2 regions of the Butyrivibrio sp. AE3006 genome follow, and region 2 is predicted to be linked to the other one. Evidence: predicted binding sites of a transcription regulator. Region 2 holds the regulator's gene; the other holds the start of a gene.

Region 1 (16,261 bases), on a different contig from region 2:
AAAAGCTCGTCGCACTCTTCTATACATTCAGTGGTAAGACCTACTCTGTGGTAAAGGTATGCCAGCTCGTAAGCCCACTTTTCGTTATAATCGTGCTTTTTATACTCCTCAAGAACTGCAATTCGCTCTTCAAGACTAACTTCCTGTGCCTCGTAAAGCTTGTACTGTAATATGTATCTGGCAGTGTTCCTGGGAGCAAGTCTTACGAATTCTTTATAATATTCTACAGCCTGAACAAATTCGCCCATGGCAATAGCAAGCTCACACAAAGAATAAACAATCTCTCTTCGTGTAGGACTTCTGTCATAAGCAAGAAGCAGAATATCTCTACTCTCTTCCAGGCGTCTGTTTACTTTGTACAGATCGCTTATGGCACAAAGCATACCGACACTCTTAACCCTCTTCCAGTCAATTGTGTCGGCTATCTTAACGGCATCAGCATAACGCTGTGCTTTTATTAGCGATTTAATCTCCTCAGCTCTGATTTTATATTCTGTTTTATCCAAAATATTGCCCTCTAAAACTTTTTCATACTATATCTAGTGTAAATTTTAGCATAGCATACTTTTGATGTCAAAAAAGTATAGCGAAAAACCCGCGAAAATACGCGGGTTTTAATGATTTTATATTCTATAAAGTCGCTTGGCGTTTGATGTTGTTATATCCATAACTTCATCCGGGGTTAATCCCTTAATTTCTGCGATCTTTTCAACCACATAAGGCAGGTACAGTGAGGAGTTTCGCTTTCCTCTGTAGGGCTCCGGTGCAAGGTATGGCGAATCTGTTTCTATTACTATCTGTTCAATGGGTGCATATTCTACGACTTCACGAAGCTTTTTGCCATTCTTGAAGGTAATAACTCCGCCGACTCCGATGAAAAATCCCATGTTAAGGTACTCTCTTGCCATTTCCACAGAGTATGAAAAACAGTGAATGTCACCGCCTATCTCCTCCGCCTTCATGGCCTTCATGATATCTAAGGTATCCTTTGCAGCATCCCTTGAGTGAATGATCACGGGAAGCTTTACATCCCTAGCCATCTGAAGCTGAGCTTCAAACCACTTTTTCTGTACATCCTTTGGGGGTTCGTCGTAGTGGTAGTCAAGTCCGATCTCACCAACTGCAACTGCCTTCTCATAGGAGCACTGCTCTTTTAGCCATAAAAGCTCATCTTCATCCATCTCTGCGCAGTCACTTGGGTGAACACCGATTGTGGTATATATGAATGGATATTTTTTACAAAGTTCAAGGGACTGCTCTACGGTCCTTTTGCTGGCTGTGGCATTTACGATTATGCCAATTCCGTTATCATTCATGGATGATAAGAGCTCATCCCTGTCTGTATCAAATGCCTCATCATCATAATGGGCGTGGGTTTCAAAAATCATTATTTATCTCCGGTCTTATTTACTAGTGGATATAAGAGGTTCGAAAGCTCTGCAAATTCTGCAAGGCTTAGCTTCTCGCCTCTTACTGAAGGGTTAAGTCCCATCTTGGAGAGAGCGTCTGTAACCTGCTCTCTGTTAATGCCTATGTTTCCGTTGGCTACGCCATTGGAAAGAGTCTTTCTTCTCTGGGCAAAAGCTGAGCGGATAACTGAAAACATGAATTTGGAATCAGCTACTTCCACAGGGGGCTCTTTGTGGCACTTTAAATGTATTACCGCAGAGTCCACCCCCGGCTGCGGAATAAATGAACTTGGGGGCACAACCTGCACAAGTGATGGCTCAGTGTAATACTGGACCGCTAAAGAAAGTGCGCCGTAGTCCTTAGAGCCCGGCTTTTCTGCCATTCTGTCAGCAACTTCCTTCTGAACCATTACGGTTATGCTATCTATAGGAAGTTCACTCTCAAGAAGTCGCATCAAAATTGGTGTCGTAATATAGTAGGGAAGATTGGCTACTACCTTGATGGGCTTTCCACCGTTTTCTTCCTGAACTATGCTCTCAATGTCGACCTTCAGGATATCCTGATTGATAACCTTAACATTATCGTAGTCAGACAAAGTATCCTCCAGAATCGGAATAAGCATTCTATCAATTTCAACAGCTATGACTTTTCCTGCGCTCTCAGCTATGTACTGGGTCATGGTTCCGATTCCAGGGCCGATTTCAAGAACAGTATCTTCCTTTGTGACGCCTGCTGCCTCAACGGTTTTGCTGAGGGCACTGTCATCAATAAGGAAATTCTGACCAAATTTCTTTTGTATGCTCAGGTTGTATTTTTCTATAACCGCCCTTGTTCCGGACGCACATCCAAGTGTTGGCATATAGTATCTCCATTACTAATCGAGTTTATTATCAATACTCATTATACACTATAACCGATAGTTACGTATAAAAGGAAAAACCGAGAGACCAGCTCCCGGTTTCTATACAAGTATTTCTTAACTCAATCATCATTATGCTCTGAAAGAACAATGCTGCCCTCTTCAAGAGTCTTGGGCACATCAATGATTCTCTGGTTAGATGATCCTCTGAACTTAAGGGAAATGTTCTTAAGATCAAGCTTGAACTCGCCGTCCACAAGAACGTCTATCATTGAAAGAATGGCATCTGTGTCATCGCCGTGGCAGCGGGAATTATTCACATCTGTGAGTTCCTCCCATACATAGCCTGAGTAAACCCAGATAGTTTTACCGGGAAGCTCTTTTTTGATGCGCTCGATGAAAGGGCGAAGAGCCTTCTGATTAACAACCTCCATGGGTTCGCCTCCAAGGATTGTAAGGCCGGTCACATAGACGGGACGAAGTGATTCAATGATCTCATCCTCTACTTCCTTTGTGAAAGGCTTACCAAAGTTAAAGTCCCAGGTCTCCTCGTTGAAGCAGCCCTTACAGTGGTGGGTGCATCCTGAAACAAAAAGTGATGTTCTTACACCTACTCCGTTTGCAATATCAGTGGTTTTAATTTCGCCGTAATTCATAAATTTCCTCTTATTTCTACTACATATTTTAAGGTTTAGAAAGGAGCTACCCTAAGATAGCTCCTTCTCCCCATTTTTTATATACCTTTACTCCTCCCTGATCCACCGAAATACTCGGCCGCTCCGGATCAAAAGGGATTCTATGGCAACATGCATCAAAGATGCAGTACGCGCTCTTTAATCTCCTGTGTACGTCCCTGGTTCCAATACTGGGTTCCGATATATCCACAGGTACGTCTTGCTACGTTCATCTTGGTCTGATCTTTGTTTCCACAATTCGGGCATACCCAGATAAGCTTGCCGTCTGTGTCATTTTCAATCTGAATCTCGCCGTTGTAACCGCAGCACTGACAGTAATCACTCTTGGTGTTCAGCTCAGCATACATGATGTTCTCATAAATGTACTGCATAACTGCAAGAACAGCCTCGATGTTGTTGTTCATGTTGGGAACTTCAACATAGCTGATAGCTCCGCCCGGTGAAAGTGCCTGGAACTCAGACTCAAACTTGAGCTTGGTGAAGGCATCAATCTTCTCTGTTACATGAACGTGATAGCTGTTTGTGATGTAGTTCTTATCAGTAACGCCTTCGATCATGCCAAAGCGCTTCTGAAGTGCTCTTGCGAACTTATAAGTTGTTGACTCAAGGGGAGTTCCGTAAAGGCTGAAGGAGATGTTGGTCTCTTCTCTCCACTTAGCACACTTATCGTTCATGAACTGCATAACACGAAGTGCAAAGTCTTTTCCTGAAGGATCTGTATGTGTAACGCCCTTCATGTATTTGGTACACTCGCAAAGTCCTGCATAGCCGAGTGAGATTGTGGAATAGTTATCAAACAATAATTTGTCGATCTTCTCACCCTTCTTAAGTCTTGCAAGTGCTCCGAACTGCCATAAAATAGGTGCTACATCTGAAGGTGTTCCAAGGAGACGGTTGTGTCTGCACATAAGAGCCTTTTTGCAGAGCTCTGTACGCTCTTCCATCAGTTCCCAGAACTTATTCTCATCTTTTCCTGAAGAGCAGGCAACGTCAACAAGGTTGATGGTAACAACGCCCTGATTGAAACGTCCGTAATACTTGTGCTCTTTATTCTCTCCAAGTCCCTTGTTATCGGGAGTAAGGAAGCTTCTGCAACCCATGCAGGGATAAACGTCGCCGTTCTTATATTCCTTCATCTTCTTGGCAGAGATGTAATCAGGAACCATTCTCTTTGCTGTACATTTTGCTGCAAGCTGTGTCAAATACCAGTAAGGTGTACCCTCATGGATATTATCCTCGTCAAGGACGTAGATCAGCTTCGGGAAAGCAGGTGTGATATAAACACCCTTCTCATTCTTAACGCCGATGATACGCTGCTTGAGCATCTCCTCAATAACAAGCGCAAGGTCGTCACGAAGCTGTCCCTCCGGTACTTCGTCGAGGTACATGAAAACAGTAATGAAAGGAGCCTGACCATTTGTAGTCATAAGAGTAATGACCTGATACTGGATAACCTGAACTCCTCGCTCGATCTCCTTGCGTACACGCATCTCGGCTATCTCATTTATCTGATCATCGGATGCCTGCATTCCTGCATCCTCAAATTCCTTACGTACTTCTCTGCGGAATTTCTGTCTGCTTACATCTACAAAAGGCACAAGATGTGACAAAGTAATACTCTGTCCACCATACTGTGAACTTGCTATCTGTGCGATTGCCTGTGTTGCAATATTACAAGCTGTTGAAAAGCTCTTAGGACGCTCGATCATGGTCTCAGAAATAACTGTGCCATTCTGGAGCATATCTTCGAGGTTAACAAGACAGCAATTGTGCATGTGCTGAGCAAAGTAATCTGAATCATGGAAATGAATGATTCCCTCCTGGTGAGCCTTAACAACGTCCTCAGGGAGAAGGAATCTACGTGTAATATCACGGCTTACTTCGCCTGCCATGTAGTCTCTCTGCACACTGTTTACTGTGGGATTCTTATTGGAGTTCTCCTGTTTTACTTCTTCGTTATTGCATTCGATAAGAGACATAATCTGCTCATCGGTGGTGTTTGATTTACGCACCAGGGCATGACGATAACGGTAGGTAATGTACTTACGTGCAACCTCAAACTTGCCGGATTCCATAAGGCCGTCCTCGACCATATCCTGGATCTCCTCCACGTTTGCTGCTCTTGTGAGAAGGCCGCACTTCTCCTCTACCTTTGCCTCTATGTTCTTGATCTGATCCGCAGACAAGCTTTTATCCGGTGTAACTTCCTTATTAGCCTTCTCTATTGCTGCAAGGATCTTCGCGCCGTCAAAAGTGACTTCTTTTCCGCTTCTCTTGATAATTTTCACTGGTGAACCCCCTATGATTTCTACAACAATCAGGCACCCCCTATGTACCCGATCCCGTACTAGATTTAGATGATTATAGCCACACGAAAACTATATCTTGTGGCTACAATTAAACTATAATACATTATGTTGTATAAATCAAGTGACAATTTATCGATATTAAAAATTTCGCATAAGTTCAAGGCGGTTCAGCATTCTGAGGTACTTTGACAATCTATTGTTATCCGTAATTTCGTATCCCGACTCGTAGTATGTAGTATTATGATTAACCACAATATCTTGTGGTGCGTTAAATTTCATCGTACAATTCGAATCGTTTTTAACATTAATCCCCATTACATCACCCAGATGTCTGATGGTTCCATAGTTACCATCCACCAGTTCTATGCTGTCTCCCAGGATCTCTCTGTACAGCGGTTTGAAGTAGTTAAAGTGAGTACAACCAAGAACCAGTGCACTGTATTTTGATATGTCAAAAGAAGAAAACTGCTTCTTTAGATATTCTTTTACTTCCTCTGAATCAAACTCTTCTCTCTCTGCATAGGTAACAAGCATTGGCATTTCAAGAAGATCAACCCTGTGAAGATTGTCGACTCGGCTTAGAAGGCTTGCCAGCTTCTCTTCCCTTAGAGTAACCGGTGTAGCCATAACAAGAATTCTGCTCTCATCGCTGGTATTTTCAACGGCAGGCTTAACTGCGGGTTCCATGCCAAGTATGGGAATGTCATATTTTCCTCTGACATAGGAAGCCGCAACGCTTGTGGCAGTATTGCAGGCGATAACTATGGCATCTACTCCCTTTTCCATAAGAAAGCGGACTATCTCATCAACATATCCCTTTATCTCTTCCTCTGTCTTAAGGCCGTAGGGTACATGCTCTGTGTCCGCATAAAATATATATTCCTGATCTGAAAGAAGATGGTAGGCTTCATGTAAAACAGAAAGGCCTCCCATACCAGAATCAAAAATTCCTATTCTCATATCTATCCTCGTTGTTGTATAGTAGTTAAAGAAAATATTTATTTTACTATATCACTTATTAGGCATAACCATGAAAGAATCTTACACTAACGAATTACAAAAATTATATGACGATGAGCGCGTAAGCCCCTTTATCCAGGAAATCTGTGAGTACTATGCATCCTCAAGGGATTATGAGGATGGTTCATACATTGAGGAGATAGAGCCCAGAGAGATTGTGGAGCCTGTATACATCCTCTTTTTCCTGCAAAGGCGTGAGACTCTGCTTGATGAGCTCTCTTATGTAAAAAAGAAGTATCCTGCACTCTTTGAAGCAGTATCTGATCTGCATGAAGAAATCCTTATACATATGGACATTCGCTCTCTTGAATCAAAAAGCTCACAGAGGCTGGTTGCCGCAATGGATGGCAAAATAGCATCGGCGCAGATCTTTGACAAAATCGAAGAGCTTGCAGACAGATATGATGAACTGTCAGAAGCTCTTGATCCATTTTATTCATGGCTGCATTCCTTCTCGTAAGGAGCAGCTTTTTCTTTGCTTTATTTCTCACAGCGCTGCTATGCCTGTAAGAAACAATCGAAGCTCTTTATTCTTCCACCCTTAGATATTTCATAACGCAGTAGAGGACTTTATCTTCGTACTCTACCTGAGCCCAAACTCCATCATCACTTACGGCTATTCTGTCAAGAACAGTACCCTCAGGAACCTGCACCTCAATAAAGTCATCCGACACTGTGCTGGGAGTATTCCTGAGATTAAGCTCTGTGGTAGTCACAACCTTATCGTCTGTGTAGGTATATCCTGCAACCTGACCTACCTGCACGGTTCCTCGCACTTCATCCGGGTCCGGCTTTAGATAAACATCATAGACCTTAACCTTAAATATCATTCCCATAAGGATAAGAATGAAAATTCCTGTAAGAGCAGAAGCAATCCTTACAACAACATATGGATTGATGCCGCCTCCCATATCTTCATCCTCATCGAACCAGTCATCTTCATCTCGGCCTCTTCTGCCCCTGTCACGGGAGGTTTCCTTCACAACTTTTCGAGAAGTTTTCTTTTCTTCTTTTCGTGAAACCTTCTTTTCTGCTTTGCGGGAAGGCTTCCTTGCAGGTTCTCTTACAGGGCGGCGAGCAGGTCTTTCTTCATATTCATAGTCCTCTATATCTTCCTGCTCTTCCCTTACCTGGTATCCGGTCTCATCCCTCTGCTGTTTTGGAGGCTCGTCATCAAAGTAGAACTCAGAAGAATCCTCATCTAAGCTCTCCCTTTCCCTGTCCATGGCTTCATGCTGAGTTCTGTAGTACTCTTCACGTTCACTTGCTGACAAAAAGTCTAAGGGATCCTGAATCTCGATATTTATCTCCTCAGTATCCTGATTTTCTATATTTACTTTTTTCCTATAATCATTAAAATTTCTGATATTATCTGCCAAAAGCTCTCCTCCGAATTCTTCAGGCTAATATCTCCCCCTGAAATAAGCAAAGCTCTTTTTATCAAAATCAAAAGGCATTTACTTAAATCAAAAGATATTTTATCACAAAACAATATCATCTTCATCCCGGGCAAAGAAAAAGCCTCTCCTTTTACGGAGAGGCCATGAAAATCATTATAATTATGAAACGATCTTGTCGATCATGTTCTGGAGCTTAGCCTTACTCTGAGCACCAACTGCAGAGTCTACAAGCTCACCGTCTTTAATAAAGGCAAACATGGGAATTGACATTACTCCGTATTTCTGAGCAATCTCAGGCTGCTCATCAACGTTGATCTTGCCAACCTTAAGCTCCCCATCGTACTCCTTGGCAAACTCATCGATCATGGGTGCCATCATCTTACAAGGACCGCACCAATCAGCCATGAAGTCGATAAGAACCGGAATCTTGCTGTTGAGAACTTCTTCTTCAAAGTTCTTTGTAGTAAAAGTATACTCCGCCATTGTCCACCTCTTTCCGCGATATCCCTCATATCGCTGTGTTAGATTTTAAAGTACTTACCTTTTAATAATATATTTGAAGATCGGATTGCCCTTTGCAGAAAACCGTTCCTCATATTCTGTCATTATGTTGCCTTCGTTCATAGCTGCGTCGTTATGAAGATCGAAGGTCACTGCCTCTGCGTGCCAGCCTGCAGTATTGAGCTCCATCAGTGAAAAATCAAACAGCTCCTTGTTATCTGTCTTAAACTCAAGCTGTCCATCCTCTTTTAAAATATGATCATATCTGTTAAGGAAGGTACTAGATGTAAGTCGTCTCTGTGCGTGTCTTTCTTTGGGCCAGGGATCGGAAAAATTAAGATAAATCCTATCCACTTCACCCTTATCAAAAACCTCTGTTAAAATCTCAGCTTCCATACGGATAAATCTGACATTCTTAAGTTCAAGCTCTGTCTGCTTCTGAATAGCTCTTAAAAGTACACTTGAGTACTTCTCAATTCCTACATAATTTATATCAGGATTGGCTGCTGCCAGATCCATTATAAATCTGCCCTTACCTGTTCCAACCTCGATACGGACAGGATTGTCATTTCCAAATACTTCTTTCCATTTCCCTTTGTGCTCTTCGGGATTATCTATAGCGAAGGGTGACTCCGCAATTCGCTCTCTGGATCCGGAGATATTTCTTAAACGCATTAAAACATTTACCTTTCATTTTCCTTCTCTTTTAGTGTATCATAAATGGGCAGAAACTTTATACTGTTTGACTGAAAAATAAGAAATTTTTCATATTTTTATCTGTATTTGGAGCAAAATAAATTGAAATTTAGAAAATTACAAACAATATCAATAATGCTTCTTGCAGTGCTTATATTTGTAAACTCCGGCATTTTTGTTATGGCAGAGACTCTTGAGGAAGCTGCTAATGAGAGAAAGCTTCTTCCTATTGAGAGTAACTCCATTGCCGGCTGGCCGGAAGGTCCTGAGATCGGCGCTGAGGCTGCTATTCTCATGGAGGTCAATACAGGAACAATTTTGTACTCCAAGAACATACATGAGGAGCTTTATCCTGCAAGTACCACCAAGATCATGACCTGTCTTCTTGCGGTTGAGAAGGGGAATTTGTCGGATACTATTAATTTCACTTATGACGCCATTCATTCCGTTCCTGCCGATGGATCAAATATCGGTATGGATGCAGGAGAATACCTCTCTCTTGAAGAATGCCTTTACGGAATTATGGTTGGTAGTGCCAATGAAGTTGCAAATGCTGTAGCAGAGAATCTTTGCGGATCAATCCAGGGATTTGTTGATCTTATGAATGAAAAGGCCAAGTCTCTTGGCTGCACCAATACTCATTTTGTTAATACCAATGGACTTCAGGATTCCGACCACTACACAAGCGCCTATGACCTTGCTCTTATCGGCTGCGAATTTTTCTCAAATGAGCTTTTGTGCAGAGTTGGAAATACTCCACGCTATCACTTTGAGCCAAGTGCAGGGCAGCCTGATGATTTTTATCTAAACAATAAGCACAAACTTATAAGCGGCGAGATACCTTACACAGGAATTATCGGAGGAAAAACAGGATACACAGATCTTGCAAGAGAGACTCTTGTAACCTGTGCTGAGCGCGGTAACATGAAGCTTGTCTGCGTTATTTTGAAGGAAGAATCTCCTGCGCAGTTTACAGATACCGTTCAGCTCTTTGATTATGGCTTTAATAACTTTAAGGCAGTCAATGTAAAAAGCGAAGAGACAGGATATATCCCTAAGGACAACTCCTTTTTCTCACAGGGTGAGGATATTTTCAACATAAAGGGAGCTTCTCTTGAATTCACCAAAAATGATTATGTCTGTCTTCCTTTGACTGCTGAATTATCGGATGCCACATCCAAGATTCTATACACAAATGATGAGAATTCACCTGAATCTGTAGCAACCATCGAATATTTTTTCAGCGGAGTTCCTATTGGAAACGGACATATTGTGGTAAATTCAGGGGCTTCCTCTGATTCTGATAAATCTGATCCTGAAAAGACTATTTACATTAATATAAAAACAGTCCTTTCCGGCATTTTGGTAGCCGGAGGACTGCTGCTTTTATCAATATATATCAGCGCTCTCATTTCAACCTACAGCTTCGGTGGAAGCCGCGAGGACAGAAAGCGTCTTTCAAGGAGAAAGAAGGAAGCCAGAAAGAGAAGCGGTCCGAGATTTTAATATTTCTTTTTCTCGGATTTTGCTTTTACTTCGCGCATCTCCTTTTCTGTAATAAACTTAAGGGTCTTAACGGCATAGTACCTGTCACGTTCTGTCTTTTTAACACGGACCTTGGCCTTCATATAGCCATGCTCCTTACAGATGGATACGCTGTAGAAGTGCTTGCCGTTAATGGAAAACCATTTAATCTTTCGTCTTAAAGGGTGATTACAAAGATAACACTTTGTGCCCATTACTTCAGGATCAGCAAGGAGTTCTTCCTTGGTCTTAAATTCCCTGGAAATGTATTTTGCATAGTGATCAAAAACAATATGAACTTCCTGATCCTTGGTCTTGGGAGTCACGTAATTATCGAAGGAATAGTTATAGAGAACCTTTTTATCAAGCTCCACAAAAATCCTTGCGGTGTAGTCCGCATCTGAAAGGGCTCTGTGAAAAGCACTGTCCTTCTCCATTCCAAGACTGTCCGTAGCGTGCTCAAGAGAACGTCTCATTTTTCCATCTTCATACATGATACTATAGAGCTTTTGCACATCATAAAATGGAAGCGGTCTGTCCGATAAAAGCTTCATATCAAAAAAGTCCATATTACGCTGAAGCTCTGTAAGATCAAGGGGTCCCCAGGTGCAGAATATGGGATCCTCACCGCACCAGTTAAGAAAATCATTTACTACGGTTACAAAATCATCACCGCTCTTAAGATCATCCATTGTGATGTGAATGAGATTCTCTGTTATCTTGTGCATTTTTTTATAAATCTGGGGACAGATGAGTCTGTTAAACTCACCTGTTCTTTTCATGTTTTCATCAAGGCGGATCGCACCTATTTCGATAATTTCGAAGGGCAGCGATTTCCCGTTCCTTTCTTTAACTGATTTCCCCTGATTCCATTCAAGATCAAAAACAATATAGTTTCCCATAAATTATTACTGTCTTTCTTTAGTATTTAAGCGATTGTGACCAGTGTTCCTGTCCGTAAATATCTGTAAATTTAAAGGATACGAGTATTTCTCCATCTCCCACGCTTCTGTTGGAGATATGCATATCTTCCATGCTGCCCTCAACTATTACGGGATCTCCAAGGAAGTAGGTATCTGTGTAGGTCTTATCGTATGCGTAGCAGTCGCAGATATATTCAAGCTTATCACCCTCTGACAGCTCTGTCAGATTTTTAGCAACCGTATCTGTCTCACCATTTACATAGTCGTAGGTTACGCCTGCCACATATCCATCTTCATTCTCTGAATCAAAGATAAGGATAAGGTCAGCTCTCTGATCATTCAGCATAACAGGAACTCTTCCCATAATAGCGTAGTTATCGGAATCTCCCTGAGTATCAATATGATAGTAGGAAACTATCTGATCATCAATATAGAGCCATGTTCTGTCAGAAGGTGCAACTGGATTGCCATCAGCGTCAATATCATAGGAGTTATCAAGACCCAGGTCCACATATCTTGTTCCGTCATCATAGAAAATATTGACCTCAAGATCCTGTACAAGATCCCACTGGTCAGCTGACATCTGAATTACATCGCCGTCCTCATCATTTTTCACAAACATAAGGGCGTTTTCATCAAACTGGTTGGCTGATACATAATCTGCCATATCCTGTGGATCAAGACCTTTTCCAAAGAACTGTGTATTGGATGCATCAAGTCCTGAAATTCCGCTATAGCTTCCTGAAAGCATTGTGGTAAAGAGCTGCATAAGGGCATCACCGCTTGCTGATGAGGATGAACCCGAAAGCTCGCCAAAAAGGCTTCCTGCCGGAGTCTGCGTTCCGCCTGCTGCCATCTGACCTGCAACCTGCATGGAAGCAACTTTCTGAATACATTCAGAATAGCTCTCATCCATTCCTATAGCTTCACTGGTGCTGACCATGCTGTCAACCTTAGAGGATTTCCTGTAAGGGAAGTACATGGAAAGACCGTAAGCATTGGTCATACCCTGGCTTGTGCGATTATACTTAACGCAGCCCTTGATGGCATCTGCAAGTTCTTTACCTTCATCTGTGCCCATATTATAAGCAAGATGAACAAGGTCAACCTGATCGATCTTTGTTGAAGCTGCAAATTCTCTTGTCTGTGCTCTGGCATTTGCAACTGTCTTATAGTTTTTATCTGAAACAAGATCAGATGTGGACTGGGCAAAGCCCTTAAGCTCATCAGGAACAGTTTTCTCAAGCTCTGCAAGATCTATAAGTGAAAGTGTTGTCTTTTGGCCTCGGCAGGTACTCTCACAGGTTTTGGTAAATCCATCAATTATGTTTTTACCGATTTCAAGAGTATCCATGGAGGGATTGGCTGAATATGCGTTAAGCCAGTCGGTGTAATACCAGCCAACACCGGGTTCTGTCTCTTCTGAAGCGATGAGATAGTCACCGTAGGAAGCAGTCATAAGGGCTGTCTCAACAGTAGCCATAAGGCATGCATCAAAGCCAATAAAATCAAAGGTTACTCCTCCGCCCTTAAGAGCTCTGTTTATTCCAGAAAGTCCCATCGAACCAGACTGAGCATTTTTCTCATCATATCCATAGCCGCTTACGGAGCCGCCGCCATGATCCCAGAAAATCAGATCATATCTGTCAGCAGGATATTTATCCGCAGTCCATTTAATGAAGGATGCCAGATTGTCAGGATCTGTCATGGGCTTTTGACCTGCGTTGTCATTAAGGACTCTCAGGCCGCCCTTTTCAACCTTGTAAATCTGGTTTACTGAGCTGGATATTACATTGTTCTGCCAGTTTTTACATCCACCTGTGTAAACAATGATGTTTATCTGATCTGAGAGATCTGCAGCCATCATTTCCTGAAGGTCCTTGGTGGCCATGGCGCTTCTGCTCTCAAGATCTGTTCCGCACATGTATACCATGATGGTGGTCACATCGCTGCCATCACCTTTTATAACCGTGCGCTTAGCTCTTGCACCATCGATAACTTCTTTATTGAGAACTCCTGTATTTGGCTCCTCTGCCCATGCACTTGAAGCTGAGCCATAATATCCTGTGCCGCCTCCAAGGAGAGAACCAAGAAGTGATCCCATCTGAGAAGATGAGGATGCAGTACTACTCTGAGTAGTATTTGAATAGGCGTTATCTGTTGTCTGCTGGGTTGTTGTATCTGTAGTTGTAGCCACATTGCCGGTTGTAGTAGTCTGCGTATATGAACCGGTGTCAGTGGTTTCCGGTGAATCGCCAAAAAGTGATGAAAGGCCGCCGCCTCCGCCAAGCAAAAGTATCACCAGTACAACTACTATTGAAAGAGGACTTATGCCTCCGCTTCTCTTTGGCCCGCCGCCATTTGATCCGCCGCCTGACCCTTTTCCTTTATATCCATCTGATGATCCAACGGGTCCTGTTCCAAGACCATCACCTCTTACGTGGACGCCATTTCCGCCTTCTTCTATATTTTTCTTTCTTCTTACTGGTTCCGCCATTATGCCCTCCCATATAGTCGGATATATTTTTTTCCATTCTATCATATTGTACTACTTATCGCTCTTTTTTGTTTTTAATCGTGTTAACCTCCATACCAAACTCCTTTATTAAAATTCCATTAAAAAACCCTTAATATCAGTTTTTTCCAAAATATGTGATTTATAATTTAATATAGAATTGTTTCGAGGATACAGAATATGACTAACGAAAACACTGAACAGGTCAAAACATATTCATATAAAGAAATAAATATAGCCATGGATTCCATGCGTGTCATGTTTGACATCGTAAGGCTTGTTGATGCTGAAGAATGCCGTGAAGTCTCAGTTTCTGCTGAGGGCGTGCTATGCTTTGGCAAGGAATGCTATGCCGTTTGGAATGCAGATCACAGGTGTGCCAACTGTACCAGTTTTCAAGCATGCCACACTCACTCCAAAAAGACCCGTGTCGAGTATTTTAACGGCAAGACCTTCCAGATTCAATCAGTTCCCATCATTCTGACTTTAAAGGACGAATCTCCCTACTGCTGTAATTTAGAGCTTATATCCTTTAGCGATGATGCTGTTGAAGCAGCTTACCACGAAGAGAAAACAAAATGGGAAACAAGCGGGTATCTTTCTACCCATGATACTCTTACAGGTATTCTTAACTGGGACGGCTTCTGTAAGGGAGCCCGTAATTTAATCAGCAATAATCCGGAAAAAAAGCATCTGGTTATTTCTGCTGATGTTGATAATTTCAGACTGGTTAACACTCTTTTTGGAAACAGTAAAGGAAATGAAGTTCTTATAGGCATTGCCAAAATATTAGAGGAAATGAGCGGAAGCACCGGAGTTGCCGGAAGATGCGGCGGCGTAAACTTTGCGCTGTGCATAGATGAAAAAGATGATCTAGAGAAGTGGCTTTCCGAGCTGTCTTCAAAGGTTGCAGAGCTTATCTATTCACCTTCATTTACACTGACTATGCATTTTGGTATTTTTGATGTAGAGAATCAGAACCTCCCTATTTCCATAATGTATGACCGCTCCTATATGGCTCTTGAGTCCATAAAGACTGACGAAAGTGTATTTTATGCATACTTTACGGATGAGCTTTTAGAGAAGGCAGTCCATGAACAGAAGATTATAAACGAGTTTAAATCAAATCTAAAAAGCGGTCAGTTCATAATTTATCTGCAGCCTCAGGTTACAAAAGAAGGAGTGATCGAAGGTGCCGAATGTCTCGTAAGGTGGTGTCTTCCATCAGGTGATATACTTCCTCCGATGGAATTTATTGAGATTTTGGAGCAGGTAGGTCTTATAGGATCCCTTGATGAATATGTGTGGGATCTTGCTGCATACCAGCTATCCAAATGGAAAGGAACTGAATTTGATAATCTCTACCTCTCAGTAAATGTATCGCCAAAGGATTTTTATTACCTTGATATTGCCGAGATTTTTCCTTCTCTTTGCAAGAAGTATGATATATCACCTTCAAAGCTTCATATAGAAATTACTGAGACCGCCATTGCAGATGAAATGTCCGGAAATATGGCAACAATGGAGAAACTTCAGGCAAATGGCTTTACTGTTGAAATTGATGACTTTGGAAAAGGTTCGTCATCCCTTGGACTCTTGAAGGATTTAAAGGCTGACGTTCTGAAAATTGATATGCGCTTTATTCAAAGATGCAGCGATGATGACAGAAGCAATGTCATTTTGGAATCTGTGATAGATATGGCAAAAAAGCTTCATATGGAAGTTATCTCAGAAGGAATAGAAACAAAGGATCAGCTAAATAACTTATCTGAGCTTGGCTGTGATGTATTCCAGGGCTTCTATTTTTCAAAACCAATTCCTGTGGCTGCCTTTGAACAGTATGCTAAAAAGAAGTCATAGAATCCTGCTTATCAAAAAACAAGACCTTTTCGTTTATTCTATATTAGTTTATGCCATAAAAATCGCTCACACCCATTAACGGATGTGAGCGTATTATTTTACTTATAGAGTTCTTCCATTTCTTTAAGTGCTTCGCCAAATACTTCAAGTGCATCATCGATGGGCTTAGAAGTAGTAAGATCAACTCCAGCAATCTTAAGAAGACTAACCGGATCGTCTGTGCAGCCGCTCTTTAAGAAGTTCTTATACTGCTCTACTGCGCTCTCGCCCTCTTTGAGGATGCGGCTTGCAATAGCAACTGAAGCAGCAAAGCTTGTAGCGTACTGATAAACATAGAAGTTGTAATAGAAGTGAGGTATTCTGCACCACTCCCATGCAATCTGAGGATCTGAAACCATATCCTCGCCAAAGTACTGCTTATTAAGCTCATAGTATACATTTGAAAGTGACTCTGCTGTCAGAGGCTCGCCCTTCTCAGCCATTTCATTGGTCTTTCTCTCGAATTCCTCAAACATGGTCTGACGATACATTGTACCCTTGAAGCTTTCA
Region 2 (16,261 bases):
ATTGCGAAGCAATTATCTTCGTTTCTGCGAGCTGCGCATCCTGCGGAGCACTTTTTTATTACCCAAAATTATTTTTGGGTAATAAAAAAGAGCGTAAAGATATAAAGGTCTTTACGCTCCCTTGCGCAGACACCACTGTCTGTCAAGTATTATTCCACATACCTCAAAAATCGTCAAGCACTTTATTGCTTTAAATCGAAAAAATTTTATTCTTCAGACTTTTCCTCTGCTTCGTCACCGGAGTTTTCGGTGTTCTCAGCCTCTGCAACTACTTCATCAGAATTATCTGTAACGCCTTCTCTTTCTGCTTCGTCATTGGAATCATTTTCTACTGAGCTGTCCTCAGACACTTCCTCAGAGAGATTCTCTGTTACTTCATCAATGATCTCTTCGACTGTTTCAGCAGTTTCTGCCGTGTCATTACTCTCTGATGTCTCGGTCTGATCTTCATCAAGATTATCATCATCCTGAGGGAATTTAACGTCTATCTGCTCTCTGATGAAATCCATCATCTTCATGATCTCAAGAGACTGAGCCTTAGGCATCTCAGGGCATTCCTTCCAATTCTCGTTAAGAGAATTGATAGCAGACATAACCTCATACTCATAGCCGGTTATCTGCTTCTCCTTCTTGTAGTAGCCCTCTTTAATACCGGCGTTGTTATATACCGTAATGCTCTCAAAATTATTGATATTCTCAACCTCGATATGACCATTAGTACCAAAGATGAAGCCCTTACCGCTTCCGCAGGAAATAGCTGAGCATGTAATAACGGCAATCTGACCGTCTCTGTAGCTGAGAGTAATGCTATCCTGCATATCCATGCCACCGTCACCCTTCTTGGAAACTGCGGAGATATTAACAACATCATTACCCAAAACCATGGATGCGAAATTCAGTCCATAGACACCCAGATCAAGAAGTGCACCGCCACCAAGGGAAGCATCGGTTATTCTCTGCTTCCATGCAATATTATAACTAAGGTCGGCAGTAACCATCATTATATCGCCGATCTTATTGCTGGAGAGAATCTCCTTAAGCTTACCCGCAAGAGGTATAAATCTTGTCCACATAGCTTCAGCAAGGAACAGATCCTTCTCAGCTGCCATTTTAAACATCTCAGCTGCCTGCTTCTCATTTAATGCAAAAGCCTTCTCACAAAGAACAGGCTTGCCATATTCAAGAGCAAGACAGGTATTCTCAAAATGAGCAGAATGGGGCGTAGCTACATATATGAGATCCACCTTGGAATCCATGCACATCTCCTGATATGAGCCATAGGCACGCTTCACCTTGTTTTCCTTGGCAAAAGCCTCTGCCTTCTCATATGTCCTTGATGCTACCGCATAGCAGGTTACTCCCTTCATTCCCTTGAGAGTCCTTGCCATAGTTCCGGCAATACTACCGGTGCCCATTATACCTACTCTTTTTGAATTAAACATACAGCTCCTTACTCGGTAAGATACTCAGCCATAATATAGCCTGTATCACCCTTATATTCTACTTTTGCCCATCCGTTAGCGTACTGCTGCTTAACATCTACTGTATCACCGGCATAGATTGTATGAAGAATATCTGAATCAGTACTCTGAGACTTACGAAGTCTTACTGTCTCCGATACTCTCATCTTACCGGTTGCACTGGAATCAACCTTGGACTTATTCTCGGTATTCTCAGCGGTTTCAGTCTGAGTCTCCTCTGTATTCTCCTCGGTGGTCTCTTCTGTAGTTTCTTCTGTCTCAGCGGTATCGCCCTCTTCTGCTACTTCTTCGAAATACTCGGTTTTAACAAAAGCGGTGCCGCCATTGTACTCGATCTTACTCCATCCGTTTGCACGTGCTTCAAGCTGTGTGTAAACATCGCCAATCTCTGTCTTGGCAAGCTTATCAGCTGTTTCTGAATCAGAGCTTCTGATGTTTACTACATCTTTTGCTTTTATCTTAATTACAGCAGGAGTACTCTCTTCTTCTGCAGTCTCCTCTGTGGTTTCAGCCTCTGCAGCATCAGTCTCCTGAGCCTCTGCTGTCTCCTCAGTAGTCTCTTCTGCAGACTCGCCTTCCTGTGCTTCTCCTTCTTCAGAAACTGTCTCAGCTGCAGGTACTTCACCTGACTCAATTGCTGCCAGGGCTTCTCCAACAGATACTTGGATATTGGCACTCATGTCTGAAAGGAATGTGGCAAGATTCTCATGCGCTGCGATAATGTCGTTGTACTGCGCAGCTACAGAATTATTAAGATCAACCACATCCGCCTGCAATGAAATGTTACTGATATAATCTGTCACACGGTCATCAACCACATCTCCATTAATATAGAGATTACCTGCTTCATTGGTGCAAACATACATAGTCTGCATTCCGGGAAGCGCGGTTGTATAGCCTTCAAACAGGACCTCTGTGTAAACATAAGCCACATAACTTCCCTCTACAGGACCGGGCTTAGTATAAACATCAACAACAGGAATACTTGAGATATACTTGGAAACCTCGCTTAATCTAAGCTCCTCGGTACTCTCCAGGCCCTGATAAATGGACTTGAGAGTATCCATATCACCTGAAGCATAGGCACTAAAATACGTATTCATAAGCGAATTAACATCATCATACGCATTCTTCTCAAGCTCTACCTCAGGAACTATATAGCTTCCATCCTCAGCTACTGATGTAACTGCATTCTCAGGCTCAGTAGCCACGTCACTCTTGTTTGCCTTGAGGGCAAGTACAATGGTAAGAACCACTGCCACCACGAGAACAAGCGGCATTACCAGCTTTTTATTATCTGAGATGTACTCAAAAAAAGTCCTCTTATCCTGTGCTGCGAACGGATTAGACTCCTTCTTATTACCTTTAAAGTTCATTTTCTTAAAATTCATTTCCTAATTCCTTATCCACCGCCACATTTTCGTAAAATATGCACCCGACAGGAATCGAACCTGCATTAAAGGCGTCGGAGGCCTCCGTTCTATCCATTAGACTACGGGTGCGGAAAATGTTACGGATTTATTACGTACCCGATTATAATACCATAGCCCCACTTGCTTGTTCAACCTTTTTCACATTATTTTCATCTTCTCTATCATAGTAATAGACGCTGTTTGAAAGAAAATCCTCATCCGGAACACAGCTGTTATTTACCTCTCTGATCATGCTTCTGAGATCTTCTATTCCGGGAGCAAATCGCTCCGGTAAAAGTATAGTCTCATGAATGGAACTGGGAATAATATAGAAGTTACTGTTATACTTCTCTGCAACTTCCTTAAGGAGTCCCGGATAGAGAATTACCGCTGAACCCTGAATCTTCCTGTTGTTGGTTGCAACAATAAATCCGTCATCCGGAAGGTGTGCCCAAAACTCATCATCACACTCATACTCATAACCGATCCTGGTATCTTCTGTGCCACTCTTTGCAAGCTTTGCACAGAACTCCCACATCGAATAGCATGCCGCAGGAAAAAGCCTTGGAGTATTGTCCATGGCTGCTTCATAGAGATCCTCCTCGGACACATCCCACATATCTGCATGCTCATTGGTGATAAGGACAGAGCCACTCTCTCCTGCAACTTCAAGTGACACCATATAGACCACGGCTATATCTCCCATCATGCGATGCGGCAATTCCTGAAGTCTCTCTGCATTCCTCTCTCCGGAAATAAGCTTAAAGCAAATCTTTGGAAGCACCTTTTCTATATCCTCAAAGAAGGAGACATCCACTTCTTTATCAACAAGATGTTCATTAAAAATACCAATCGCCGCATTGGCCATAGCCTCTACATTCTCATCACCCATATAGTTCTGATACAGATCATCCAAATATATTGTAGGAGCGCAGTTACTACCGCTCTTCCTTACGCAGAGGCCATACTTCTTAAGTCCGTTGTTCTTACACACTTCATGTGCAGAAACATCTGCGCTGTCACCATAATATGCGCTAATGCGCTCAAATACCTTTTCAAAAAATTCTTCTTTTTTCATGCCTAAAATTCTCCTTTTTCTAAAAAATAACGACAAAAAAGGCAATGAAAAAATTAAATTCTTCATTGCCTTACAAGTCTATACATTATGTTTCAGAAAAAACGGTAAATTAAACTCTGGAGAGATATTCTCCTGATCTTGTGTCGATCTTGATCACGTCACCCTCGTTAACGAAGAGAGGAACCTGAACAACTGCACCTGTCTCAACAGTAGCAGGCTTTGTAGCACCTGTAGCTGTATCACCCTTGAAGCCGGGCTCTGTCTCAGTAATAGCGAGCTCTACGAAAAGCGGAGGCTCAACAGCGAATACGTTGCCATTGTAAGAATGAATCTGAACTGTCTCATTCTCCTTAACATATTTCATTGAATCGCCAACCTGATCCTGTGTAAGAGAGATCTGCTCATAAGTCTCATTATCCATGAAGTTGAAAAGATCTCCATCAGCATAAAGATACTGCATATCCTTACGATCAATACGTGCAGCAGGGAACTTCTCAGTAGGACGGAAAGTTGTTTCCTTAACACCACCATTGATGATGTCCTTAAGCTTTGTTCTTACGAAAGCTGCTCCCTTACCGGGCTTAACATGCTGGAATTCGATTATCTGACATACATTACCATCTATTTCGATAGTCATACCGTTTCTGAAATCACTTGCAGAAATCATAAAAATCCTCCTAATAATTACAAATCAAACAACTACATAATATTATACTAATGTTTTCTTTTTTTCAATACCCTTTTTTCAAAGCTTTATCATTTTTTAATGATATCAGCTATATAATCCATGGCCATAAGATATCCGTCAAGTCCATGTCCATAAATCTGTTTATCGCAGGCAGGGGCTGTAACTGAATTAGCTCTGAAAGCCTCTCTGTTTGTAATATCCGATATATGAACCTCCACCTTTATGATGTTCTCAAGACTCTTAAGAGCATCATGTATGGCGTAGCTGTAATGGGTATAGGCTCCGGGATTTATTACGATTCCATCGGTGCCGTTAAAATATGCCTCCTGAAGCTTATCTATAATAGCTCCCTCGTGATTGGACTGCCAGCTTTCCACCTCTGCTCCAAGCTCGTTTGCCTTATCGCTTATCATCTTAAGCAGATAATCATAATCCTGATTTCCATAGACAGCTTTCTCTCTGATACCAAGGAAATTCAGATTTGGTCCGTTTATTACAAGTATCTTCATAAGTCGCATCTCCCCAAATGATATTTACAGAACAGTCTCTGCCACCTCTACCGCTACTCTTCTTATATTTTTTCCATCGGTCGAAACCACCACATCTGCGGCAGCCTCATAAATATCTTTCCTTGAATCAAGGAGTTCCCTGATCCTTGTAAGCTTATCATCAGTATTAAGAAGTGGTCTTGAGGTATCCCTCTTTACTCTTTTATATACTGTCTCAGGAGTAGCCTTCAGATAAACAACAGTGCCTATCTTTTTAAGAAGCTCTCTGTTCTTTGCTCTTAAAGGGAGCCCGCCGCCTACAGCCAGCACCATGTTCCTTCTGCCGGATTCTATGAGCTTTTCAAGATACCTGGTCTCTGTGTCCCTGAAGTATTCCTCGCCGTCTGTTGCAAAAATTTCTTTGATCTTTCTGCCCTGTTCCTTCTCAATAGCTGCATCGGAGTCAATTTTCTCATAGCCAAAAAACTTGGATACAGCTCTTGAAACAGCACTTTTGCCGCTTCCCATAAATCCCACAAGAATGATATTCTCGCCATTAAGCAGCGTCTTCAGAAGGGTTCTGTAAACCTCCTCGCAGTCCTTCTCGGAGATCTGAGTGTCATTCCAAAGTTCATAGGCACAAATGCCCTGATAAAGCAAAGTCCTTAGTCCTGTTATTACGTAGGATCCCGCTTCCTCACAGCAGCGAAGGAATTTGGTCTTAAAGGGTCTGTAAACCGCATCATATCCAACCTCGATCAGGCTGTAAAAATCAGGATCTTCAATGACAGCCTTATCAGAATCGGGCATAAGTCCCACAGATGTCATTTGAAAACAAATATATGTCCTGTCGGAAGGGAGCTTTTTATAATCTGAAAGCTCCATGGCTTTGCAAAGCTCTTTACCGGCAAAATCGTTCACATCACTGCACACCTTCTCTGCGTTTGCCAGGGTTCTGTTAAGAATAAACACCTCTTTAGCCCCCTCCTTAGCGCAAAGATATGCTGCAGGCTTACTGATGCCGCCTGCCCCAAGGATTATGACTGACTTATTCTTTAACTTAACCTTCTCATGTTCAAAGGATTTCTTGATGCCATAGTAATCGGTATTGTATCCCTTATAACCACTGCCGTCCTTTGTCCTGACCAGCGTATTAACAGCGCCGATTCTCTCAGCCACAGGATCGATATCAGAAAGGTATGGAATAACAGCGCTCTTATGGGGAACAGTCACATTAAGCCCCAAAATATCAAGGGCCAGCGCTCCCTTAACTGCATCTCCCACCTTATCGTTTTGAACCTCAAAAGGAACATATACCAGATCCGTTCCTGTTTTTGCCGCAAGAGTATTGTGAATATCCGGCGAAATTGTGTGATGAACAGGGTTACCTATAAGACCGCAAACCCTGGTGGTTCCCAAGATGTCTCTTCTCATTTTATCCTCCCACCGGTTCCCTGATGCTTTCTCTTCTTTTCAGCTCTCTTCTGTTTATGAAGATGAAGCTTGTAAAATACCAGGACCACAGCCTCTATTTTTCTCTTCAGAACTATCTGGATCTCTTCCTTCTTATCGATCTGGTTCACAAGATATGTGCGGATTCCCACTCTGTTAGCGCCCCACACATCTGTAAAAATCTGATCTCCCACAAAAAGTGTATTGGAAGGCTCCGTGTTCATGCGCTCCATAGCCCTCATGTAGCCCTTTTTCATAGGCTTATTGGCCTTGTAGATATACTTTGATTCCACATCATCAGCAAAAGAGCTTACTCTTGGCTCTTTGTTGTTGGATAAAAGCACAGTATCATAGCCTATCTGGTGGAGTCTCTTAAAAAACAGCACAGCTCTCTCATCAGCCGGTGCTCCGTGAGGAACCAGAGTGTTATCAATATCGAAAATAACTCCTCTGTAACCTTTTTCATAAAGTTCTTCAAATGGAATTTCAAAAGTTGAATCCGAGGTATCACTCGGGAATAGTAAATGTCTCATGGGACAAATTTTACAATATATGCATAAAAAAATCGAGCAGGAAGTTGAATCCTGCTCGAAAAAGTTTCTGAATTTATTTTCTTATAACTGTACCATCCTCATCGCTGAGAATAACGTCAGTGTTCTTACCTGTAGTCAAAGCTCCGTTTCCTACGAAGTACTGATACTCGTGAAGAACTGAATCCTTCTGCATCGTGGAAACTGCCTTTTTCATAACTCCAGACTGAATGCCCCCAATGTTGCCAAGTCCAACTAAAGAATTGTCTCTGTTACCAAGTGTTATCTGAATATTATCAAGCGAAGCATTTCTACGCTGAGTTTTCTGTTCAGGCTCCTTCACAGCATCTGAAACAGGTTTCTTATCGCCCTGTTCAGGCTGATATGAAGGTGCATCATATCTTGGAGATCCAACATTCCCGGGGGAAGCTATTGATTTATCATAAGATGTATTCAGATATGCGTTCTCTGCCTTATAACCGTCTAAACGCATGGCCCCCTCCTTTCTTCATACCATTATATTCTATCTTAAAATATGGTATGATTCAATAACTGACCCGCATCTATAAGCTATATCGGCAAGAATGTTTCAAAGCTTAATAGCTAAAATGAAATTTAACATCATTTTCTGATTCCGGCTGCTCGCAAAAGTTCTTTGGTGTACTCGGAAGAAGGATTTTTGTAGACACTTTTGGTCTCTCCGTACTCCTGAATAACTCCGCCCTTCATTACGGCAACGTGGTCACATATCTGATAAATAACCCTAAGATCGTGAGATATGAAAAGAATGGTTATACCCATATCCCTGTGAAGCTGCTGCAAAAGCTCAAGTATCTGGGCCTGGATCGTAACATCCAATGCAGAAACAGGCTCATCTGCCACAAGTACCTTGGGATTTCTCATAAGGGCAACTCCTATGCTGATACGCTGCCTCTGTCCGCCGGATAACTGTGACGGATATCTGTCCAGCATATTTTCCGTAAGACCTACTGCCTTGATAATCTCTTTTACGCGCTTTTCGCGCTCCTCTTTGGTCCATTTATACTTCTTATCGCATTTAAGCGGTTCCTCTAAAAGCCAGCCAATCTTCTTACTGGGATTAAGAGATGAATATGGATCCTGGAAAACCATCTGTGGATCAGAATATTTCTGACTCAGCTCACCGTCATAAATCTTGTTCATGCCAACAATAGTCTTGGCAAGGGTCGATTTACCGCATCCTGATTCACCGGCAAGACCCAAAATCTCACCCTCGTACACGTCCAGGTCAACCCCTTTTAAAACATGATTCATCCTGTCTTTACTAAAAGGCGTCTTTTTATGATTTTTGTAATAAACATTCAGATTCCTGATCTGAATCACTCTTTTCTGTTCCATACTATTTCCTGTATACAAAAATCTCACAGATCAATCTGCGGTATTGCTGCTATAAGCTTCCTTGTATAACTCATTTTGGGAGCTCTGAATATCTCCTCAACATTTCCGGTCTCAACTATATTGCCGGACTGCATTACTATTACCCTCTGACAGAGCTGTCTGATAAGCGACAGATCATGGGATATGAAAATAATAGCTGTCCCTTTTTCTTTATTAAGCTTCCTGAGAAGATCAACTATCTGAGCCTGTATCGTCACATCAAGAGCTGTTGTAGGCTCATCAGCTATAAGTATCCTTGGCTCTGCTATCATTGCTGCCGCGATCATAACCCTCTGCCTCATACCGCCTGACAGTTCATGGGGATACATGTCATACACCTTCTCAGGCTCACGAAGGCCCACGGCATCCATCATCTCAATAGCTTTCTTTTTCCTGGTAGCCTTATCAATCTCCTTGTGATGGATTCTAAGGGATTCCTCAACCTGCCAGCCAATCTTCTTAACAGGATTAAGGGATGTCATAGGCTCCTGGAAAATAATGGAAATCTCATCTCCCTGATATGACCTTAATATCTTACGATCACAGGTAAGAAGGTCATGACCGTCAAACATAATCCTTCCGTTTTTGGTAAGGGCATGTCTCTTAAGAAGTCCCGCGATGGCAAGGGCACTCATGCTCTTACCCGAGCCGGACTCGCCTACTATACCGACGATCTCGCCCTTTTCAAGCATGAGATCAAAGTCCTCAACAACAGTCTCAGGCTTATCATGATCATGAAACTCAATATGAAGATCTGTTACATCCAAAATAACTTCCATGAAAATCTCCCTAAAATACAGGTATAAATCAATAATTTGAAATTCTCTTTATTCCTTCGCTGAGGAATGAAAAGCCCAAAACCATAATTACTATTACAACGCCTATGCCGATAACATAGCTTGGTCTGTTGAAAAGATAACTCTGTGCATCCGAAAGCATATTTCCAAGACTTGCGTATGGCGGTTGCGCTCCAATTCCAAGGAAACTAAGTCCCGCTTCAGCAAGTACCGCATTGTTGAAGCCGATCATAATAGATGACATAAGGACACCAACAGTGTTGGGCAATATATGTACAAAAATGATTCGAAGGTCTGATACGCCCTGAAGCCTTGCCACCTCTACGTAATCCATGTTCTTACTTCTAAGGAACTCGCCCCTTACAATTCTTGCAAAGCTTGGAACAAAGGAAATACCAAGAGCTACCGCCACCTGATATGTACCTGTTCCAAAAAGGCTGACAAACACCAATGACAACAGGATACTTGGGAAAGCAAGCATGGCGTCGATGATTCTCATGCTGATCTCATCAAATATTCCGCCAAAATATCCCGTAAGAGCCCCAATGATAGTGCCGAGTCCGGCGCCGATAACAATGGTGGATGCCGCAATTGCAAGAGTCACTCTGCTTCCGTACATAACTCTGCTAAGAACATCTCTTCCCATGTGATCGGTTCCCATCCAATGCTTAAATGAAAAGCCCTGAAGCTTGGAGGACGCATCCATCTTGGTGGGTGAATACGGCATATAAAAAAGTCCTATTAAAACCATGAGCAGGATCACACCTGTAAATATGCATCCCAAAATCAGGTATGAATTCCTTTTGCCGGTGGCTTTGTTTTTTCTGAAAAGTGCTAAAAATCTTTTCATTACTCCTCCACCTCGATTCTGGGATCTATTATCCTGTAAATGATATCTACCAAAAGATTTATAACAAGAACCATTATCGCTATGCCCATTATAATGGCTTCGACAACGGGATAATCTCTATTGTTTATGGACGTGAGCAAAATCCTGCTGATACCGGGAATACCAAAAACCTGCTCGATAACAATACTTCCTGCAACCATGTCTGCAAGAGCCATACCCATAAAAGTAACTACAGGTATCATGGCATTCTTAAGCACGTGGAGGTACAGCACCGCATTAGTGGTATTCCCTCTGCTATAAGCAGTTCTTGTGTAATCCTTGCCTGCTTCCTCAATAACCGAGCCTCTGAGAAGCTTGGTAGCCATAGCAGCCTTAGGAAGAGCAATGGCAACCGCAGGAAGAATCAAATACTTAATAAATGCTCCAAAATCCTTTGTATATGAAACGAAACCGCCGGGCTTAAATACTCTCAAAATAACTCCGAAAAAGAAGGTTATGAGAATACCTGAAAAGAAAGGCGGGATCGCCATTATTATCTGATTTAATATTGAAATAATGTGATCCATGATTCCGTTTTCATGCTTGGCAATATATATTCCAAGAGGAATTGAAATAAGAACCATGATTACGAATGACATAATCGCCAAAGTAAGAGTGATCGGTATCTTCTCAGCTATCATTCCTGCTACAGGAATCTTGTAATCATAAGAAGTACCCATGTCTCCCTGAATAAAAGAAGTAAACCATCTGAAATATCTCACAAGAAGCGGGTCGTTAAGTCCCATCTTCTCTCTGTACTGAGCTATAAGCTCCGGAGTTGCCTCTGTTCCGAACATTCTTGTTACGGGATCTCCGGGGATAAGGCTGAAAGCTAAAAACACGCACAGAGATACAACGAACAAAGTAAGCACCATGCTTAAAACCTTTTTCAATATATATCTCATATGCGTGTTCCTCTTTTTTACAAAATTATTGAATCCCTGCTCTTATTAAGCAGTCATTACTGTGCAGGCTTGATCTTTGCAAAATCCTGCGCATAAAGCGGATAGAATGTATATCCTGTGTAATTCTTATTGAGAACTACGAATTCAGGAAGGTCCTGAATGTATACGTTTGCAGCCTTCTCGGAAAGGATCTTCTCACATTCCTTATACTTAGCTGTTTTCTCAGCGTCATCAGTTGCCTTAACTGCTGCTGCAAGAGCTGCATCATAATCAGCATCGCTGAAGTTGATGAAGTTGTTATGTGCATCTGAACCATATCTGGAAAGAAGCGCATAAGCTGTAAGTGTAGATGCATCAACACCTACTACTGTTGACTGGAAGTTACGGTTAGTATAAACATCATCAAGCCATGTATTCCATTCAACTTCCTGGATAGTAGCGTTTACACCAATCTCCTTAAACTGCTCAACAAGCACCTGAGCTGTATCAACGTGCTGTGTGTAGTTGGAAGGAACAGTGATTGTGAAATCAAAACCGTTAGGATATCCTGCTTCTGCAAGAAGCTCCTTAGCCTTAGCTATATCCTGGTTATATGTGTCGTTAAGACTCTCATCAAAGTACTTACCGAATGAAGGGAACATACTACTTCCGATCTCTGTACCCTTACCATCTGAAACAAAGTCCATGATTGTCTGAGGATCAATTGCATAGCAGAGAGCCTGACGTACCTGAACATTGTTAAATGGCTCCTTTGCATTGTTGAGGTAAAGAGCCTGTACCAGGTTCATGGTTCCTTCGTAAACATCAAACTTATCGGAAAGCTGTGATACCTGAGCACTTGTTACACGTGCATACATATCAAGTGAGCCGCCCTCTAACTCCATTACGATTGAATCTGAGTTAGCTACAACCTTGAGAGTGATATCCTTGATGTAAGCTGCATCACCCCAGTAATCATCAAACTTCGTGAGAATGACATTCTCCTGAGGAGAACGGGATACAAACTTGTAAGGGCCTGTTCCGATAGGATTACCCTCAGGATCCTCATTAGATGCAGGTATGATAGATACTATCATATATGCAAGGAACTCTGTGTTTGCTTCCTTAAGTGTCAGTACAATAGTGGACTCATCCGGTGTCTCAACGCTTTCAATATTAGAAAAAGCCGATATCAACGGATCACTTCCATCGGTACCGGCATTACGCTCAATCGAATATTTTACATCCTCTACCGTAACCGTGGATCCATCATGGAACTTAACTCCATCTCTCAGTGTGAAAGTGTAAGTCTTTCCATCATCTGAAATTGTGTAGTCACTGGCTATGGCAGGCTGAAGATTACCATCTGCATCGGGCTTTACCAGTCCTTCATAAACATTGAACAGTATCTCTCTGGTTCCCGCTGATTTTGCAAGATGCGGGTCCATACTGTCAATATCCTGAGGAATACCGATAGTAATCTGTGAAAGATCTTCCGCTGATACAGTGCCATCTTCGCTACCTGCTTCACCGTTCACCTCTGAACTGGCATCTGCAGTCTGTCCGTTCGCATCTGTACTGGAATCGTCTGCCTTTTTACTTGAGCATCCGCCCAATGTAAGAGTCAGTGTCGTCAACACAACTAAGAGAATAGAAAGGCCTCTTTTCCTCTCAATCTTTTTCTTCATCATGTTACAATCCTTCTTTCTGTATTAAATTTTTCCGAGTATTCAGGCACCTGGTTTAAGCACCTTTTACCCACGCCTATAAACTATACGGAAAGATAGGTCACGTGTCAAGGGCACTATTATTCTTTTTTAAGAAGCGGTGTGCTTTTATCAGTTGCGTCAGTGATAACGCCTTCCTCTTCCTTCTCAAGAACAATCTTGAGCTCATCCATGAAGGTGTTAACATCCTTGAACTCACGATAAACAGATGCAAATCTTACATAAGCAACAGGATCGAGATTCTTCATCTTTTCCATGCAAAGCTCACCGATAATACGGCTGGGTATCTCCTTCTGTTCAAGGTTAAATACTTCTGTCTCAACAGCATCAACAATCTGGGTAATCTGTTCAGCACTGACAGGTCTCTTATGGCAAGCTCTCAAAACACCGGCCTCAATCTTGGCACGATTATAAGGCTCGCGGTTATTATCCTTCTTGATAACAATAAGAGGAATAGTCTCGACCTTCTCATAGGTGGTAAATCTCTTACCACATGAATCGCAGACACGTCTGCGTCTGATGGAAGTATTCTCATCAGCAGGTCTGGAATCAATTACCCGAGTGTTGTCTTTACCGCAAAAGGGACATTTCATAACACTAACCTTTCTGTGTATTGCACACAACCAATGTCAATATTTGGGGCTCGCAAAATTCACCCACACAAGTTATTGTAACACCATTTTTCGTAATAATCCACACAAAATATCATGCAGAAAGGTGTAAAAAAAGAACAACTGCAGGTTTGCAGTTGTTCTTATATATTAATTAAACACTATCTATTATTTCTTCTGTAAGAAATCCGGAATTGTAAGACTTCTGGGAGCTACACTGCTGCGTACCTCAGGTGTAGATCTAAGACCTGATGTAGGCTTAGCTGCCTGCTGAGTAGGTGCCGGTGTAGGAGCAGTCTTGGGTGCTGTCACTTCCTGAGCTGTATGAGCATTCTCAAGAGTACTGATTGTGGGCTGCACAGTTGTCTGAGGAGTTACTGTCTGAGCTGTGGGCTGCTGTGCTGCTGTCTGTACAGGAGCTGCCTGTGTTGCTGTAGGCTGTGCTACTCCCTGAGGACGAGTTGTAACCTTGGGTAAAGGTCCGTTGTTCTTATCCTCGATACCTGTAGCGATAACAGTTACGTTACAGGAATCAGACATAGTCTCATCATACATAGCACCGAAGATGATATTAGCATCATCACCTGCAAGATTACGGATGTAATCAGCTGCAATGGAACCATCCATAAGAGAGATATCACCGGATACATTGATGATAACATTGGACGCACCATTGATCTTGGTCTCAAGAAGAGGTGACTCAACTGCCATCTTAACAGCGTCTGTAGCCTTGTCATCACCCTTACCGGATCCGATACCGATATGAGCAATACCCTTATCCTTCATGACTGTCTGTACGTCAGCGAAATCAAGGTTGATTGCTGCAGGAACATTGATAAGATCAGTGATTCCCTGAACAGCCTGCTGAAGTACTTCGTCAGCCTTCTTAAGAGCATCAGGCATAGTAGTACGTCTGTCTACAATCTGAAGTAACTTATCGTTGGGAATAACGATAAGAGTATCAACATTATTCTTGATGGTATTGATACCATTAAGTGCGTTCTGCATACGAACTCTTGCCTCGAAAGCAAAAGGCTTCGTTACTACACCTACAGTAAGAATACCCATATCCTTTGCAAGCTTGGCAACAACAGGAGCTGCACCGGTACCGGTACCGCCACCCATACCACAGGTAACGAATACCATGTCTGCTCCCTTAAGAGCTTCGGTAATCTCCTCCTGACTCTCTTCAGCTGCTTTCTGACCGATTTCAGGCTTGGCTCCCGCACCAAGGCCCTTGGTCAACTTCTCTCCGATCTGCAAAAGCTTAGGTGCTTTGCAAAGCTGAAGCGCCTGCTTATCTGTATTAATTCCGATAAATTCTACACCGGAAATACTTTCTTCCACCATTCTGTTAACAGCGTTATTTCCTGCACCGCCAACCCCAACAACTATGATCTTGGCACCGGATTCTGCCTCGTTTGACTTTATTTCAAGCAAGATAGTGCTCCTCCTTCATAACTAAAACTCCTAAACTATATTATAATTTTTTTAGAAATTTTACAACATAGAATTTTTATTTTTTCTCTTCAAAAGTTATGTTCTGAGTATTTGCGTCGTAATCTGACATTTCTAATATGCCGCTTTTTCCTTCAAGTTTTGGCAAAATGTACTGTAGCTGTATGATTTTCTCATCAATATTTTCATTAGTTCCCAGGCTCACCTCTACCGAGTCAAAATAAATATAAATGTGAAATTCACTGTCAAAAAATATTTTGTCGGCATCCAGATTGTATTTGGTCAAAACCTGTGTAACATCGAGAATTTCTGCAAAAATATTGTCATCTGCAACAGGAAGCTTCTCATGGAGCACCACGTAGTCAAAATCAAGGCCCAAAACCAGCGGAACGCCTTCTGAAGGTTCGCTGGAGGTCTCAACCACTATTCCGTCCCTGTCAAAATAAATATATCTGTCGAGATACTTAACATAACCCGCAACAGCCTTCTCATACACATTTATCTTGATGGTGTCAGGTGAAACGACCTCAACATCCATTTTTTCAACAAAAGGGATACCTGTAATGGCTTTATCTCTGTATTTAAAGGACAGGTAGATGGAGTTATGACCAAATCTGCCATCCATGACCATATCCATTATTTCCTGGTCGGTATAATGCGTATTTCCGTCAACATATGTATTTACAACCGTATAATTTTTATAAATATATATGGCGGCAGACAAAATCGCTATCAGAAGAATAATGACAAAAGCGCCAAGAATGAAAAGACTTTTGTGTAACATAAACAGCTCCCCAAAGCTCATTCGGGGAGCCTTTTCCCTATATCTTTTTACACGCCTTCGTCTTTTTACCATCTTTTTGTTCTACTCAAAGTTCAATATTTCTCGCCACGTTAAACACTATTCCTATTTCGACCAGCAAAAATACCGTCGCACTACCACCATAACTGATGAAAGGCAGAGTAATACCCGTGTTGGGAATAGTATTGGTCACAACCGCCACATTCAGGATAACCTGCAGCGCGATATGACCTATTACGCCTATAACAAGGAGAGCCCCGTACATATCCGGTGCATTATTGGCTACAATGACCATTCTCCATATAAGCAGCGCAAACATGAAAAGAACCGCAATGGCGCCTAAAAGCCCCAATTCTTCGCATATAATAGAGAATATCATATCATTTTGAGCTTCAGGAATAAAGCCCAGCTTCTGCATACTTTCCCCCAGGCCTTTTCCAAAAATTCCGCCGGAGCCGATGGCATAAAGAGCCTGAAGGGTCTGATACCCCTTATCGTTTACATAGGCTTCCGGATCAAGCCATGCAAGAATTCGCACAAATCTGAAG

The links. The regulator NrdR, encoded in region 2, represses ribonucleotide reductase genes. The targets are predictions, from matches to a motif close to CACAANATNTTGTG.
Region 1: a site for NrdR is predicted at 5,341-5,354, ahead of nrdD (anaerobic ribonucleoside-triphosphate reductase). Genes of this name have one in related genera too.

Annotation. Positions count from the first base shown of each region.
Region 1 covers NZ_AUJJ01000021.1:25,188-41,448, forward strand. Annotated here, with positions in the region: gene G603_RS0111525 (tetratricopeptide repeat protein) at 1-506, opposite strand, end outside; gene G603_RS0111530 (TatD family hydrolase) at 624-1,388, opposite strand; gene rsmA (16S rRNA (adenine(1518)-N(6)/adenine(1519)-N(6))-dimethyltransferase RsmA) at 1,388-2,269, opposite strand; gene nrdG (anaerobic ribonucleoside-triphosphate reductase activating protein) at 2,392-2,925, opposite strand; gene nrdD (anaerobic ribonucleoside-triphosphate reductase) at 3,081-5,252, opposite strand; gene murI (glutamate racemase) at 5,412-6,233, opposite strand; gene G603_RS0111555 (hypothetical protein) at 6,304-6,753, shown strand; gene G603_RS0111560 (hypothetical protein) at 6,821-7,672, opposite strand; gene trxA (thioredoxin) at 7,853-8,176, opposite strand; gene trmB (tRNA (guanosine(46)-N7)-methyltransferase TrmB) at 8,231-8,869, opposite strand; gene G603_RS0111575 (D-alanyl-D-alanine carboxypeptidase family protein) at 8,993-10,396, shown strand; gene G603_RS0111580 (3'-5' exonuclease) at 10,393-11,316, opposite strand; gene G603_RS0111585 (clostripain-related cysteine peptidase) at 11,336-13,834, opposite strand; gene G603_RS20190 (putative bifunctional diguanylate cyclase/phosphodiesterase) at 14,033-15,712, shown strand; gene pepF (oligoendopeptidase F) at 15,811-16,261, opposite strand, start outside.
Region 2 covers NZ_AUJJ01000002.1:73,509-89,769, reverse strand. Annotated here, with positions in the region: gene G603_RS18930 (Gfo/Idh/MocA family protein) at 207-1,442, opposite strand; gene G603_RS0102160 (SH3 domain-containing protein) at 1,451-2,872, opposite strand; tRNA gene G603_RS0102155 (tRNA-Arg) at 2,912-2,983, opposite strand; gene G603_RS0102150 (DUF5688 family protein) at 3,015-3,971, opposite strand; gene efp (elongation factor P) at 4,081-4,638, opposite strand; gene G603_RS0102140 (type II 3-dehydroquinate dehydratase) at 4,728-5,168, opposite strand; gene G603_RS0102135 (shikimate kinase) at 5,193-6,581, opposite strand; gene G603_RS0102130 (YqeG family HAD IIIA-type phosphatase) at 6,578-7,132, opposite strand; gene G603_RS0102125 (hypothetical protein) at 7,206-7,622, opposite strand; gene G603_RS0102120 (ABC transporter ATP-binding protein) at 7,751-8,506, opposite strand; gene G603_RS18925 (ABC transporter ATP-binding protein) at 8,530-9,324, opposite strand; gene G603_RS0102110 (ABC transporter permease) at 9,353-10,192, opposite strand; gene G603_RS0102105 (ABC transporter permease) at 10,192-11,136, opposite strand; gene G603_RS0102100 (ABC transporter substrate-binding protein) at 11,193-12,806, opposite strand; gene nrdR (transcriptional regulator NrdR) at 12,923-13,435, opposite strand; gene ftsZ (cell division protein FtsZ) at 13,622-14,893, opposite strand; gene G603_RS0102085 (cell division protein FtsQ/DivIB) at 14,970-15,695, opposite strand; gene G603_RS0102080 (FtsW/RodA/SpoVE family cell cycle protein) at 15,781-16,261, opposite strand, start outside.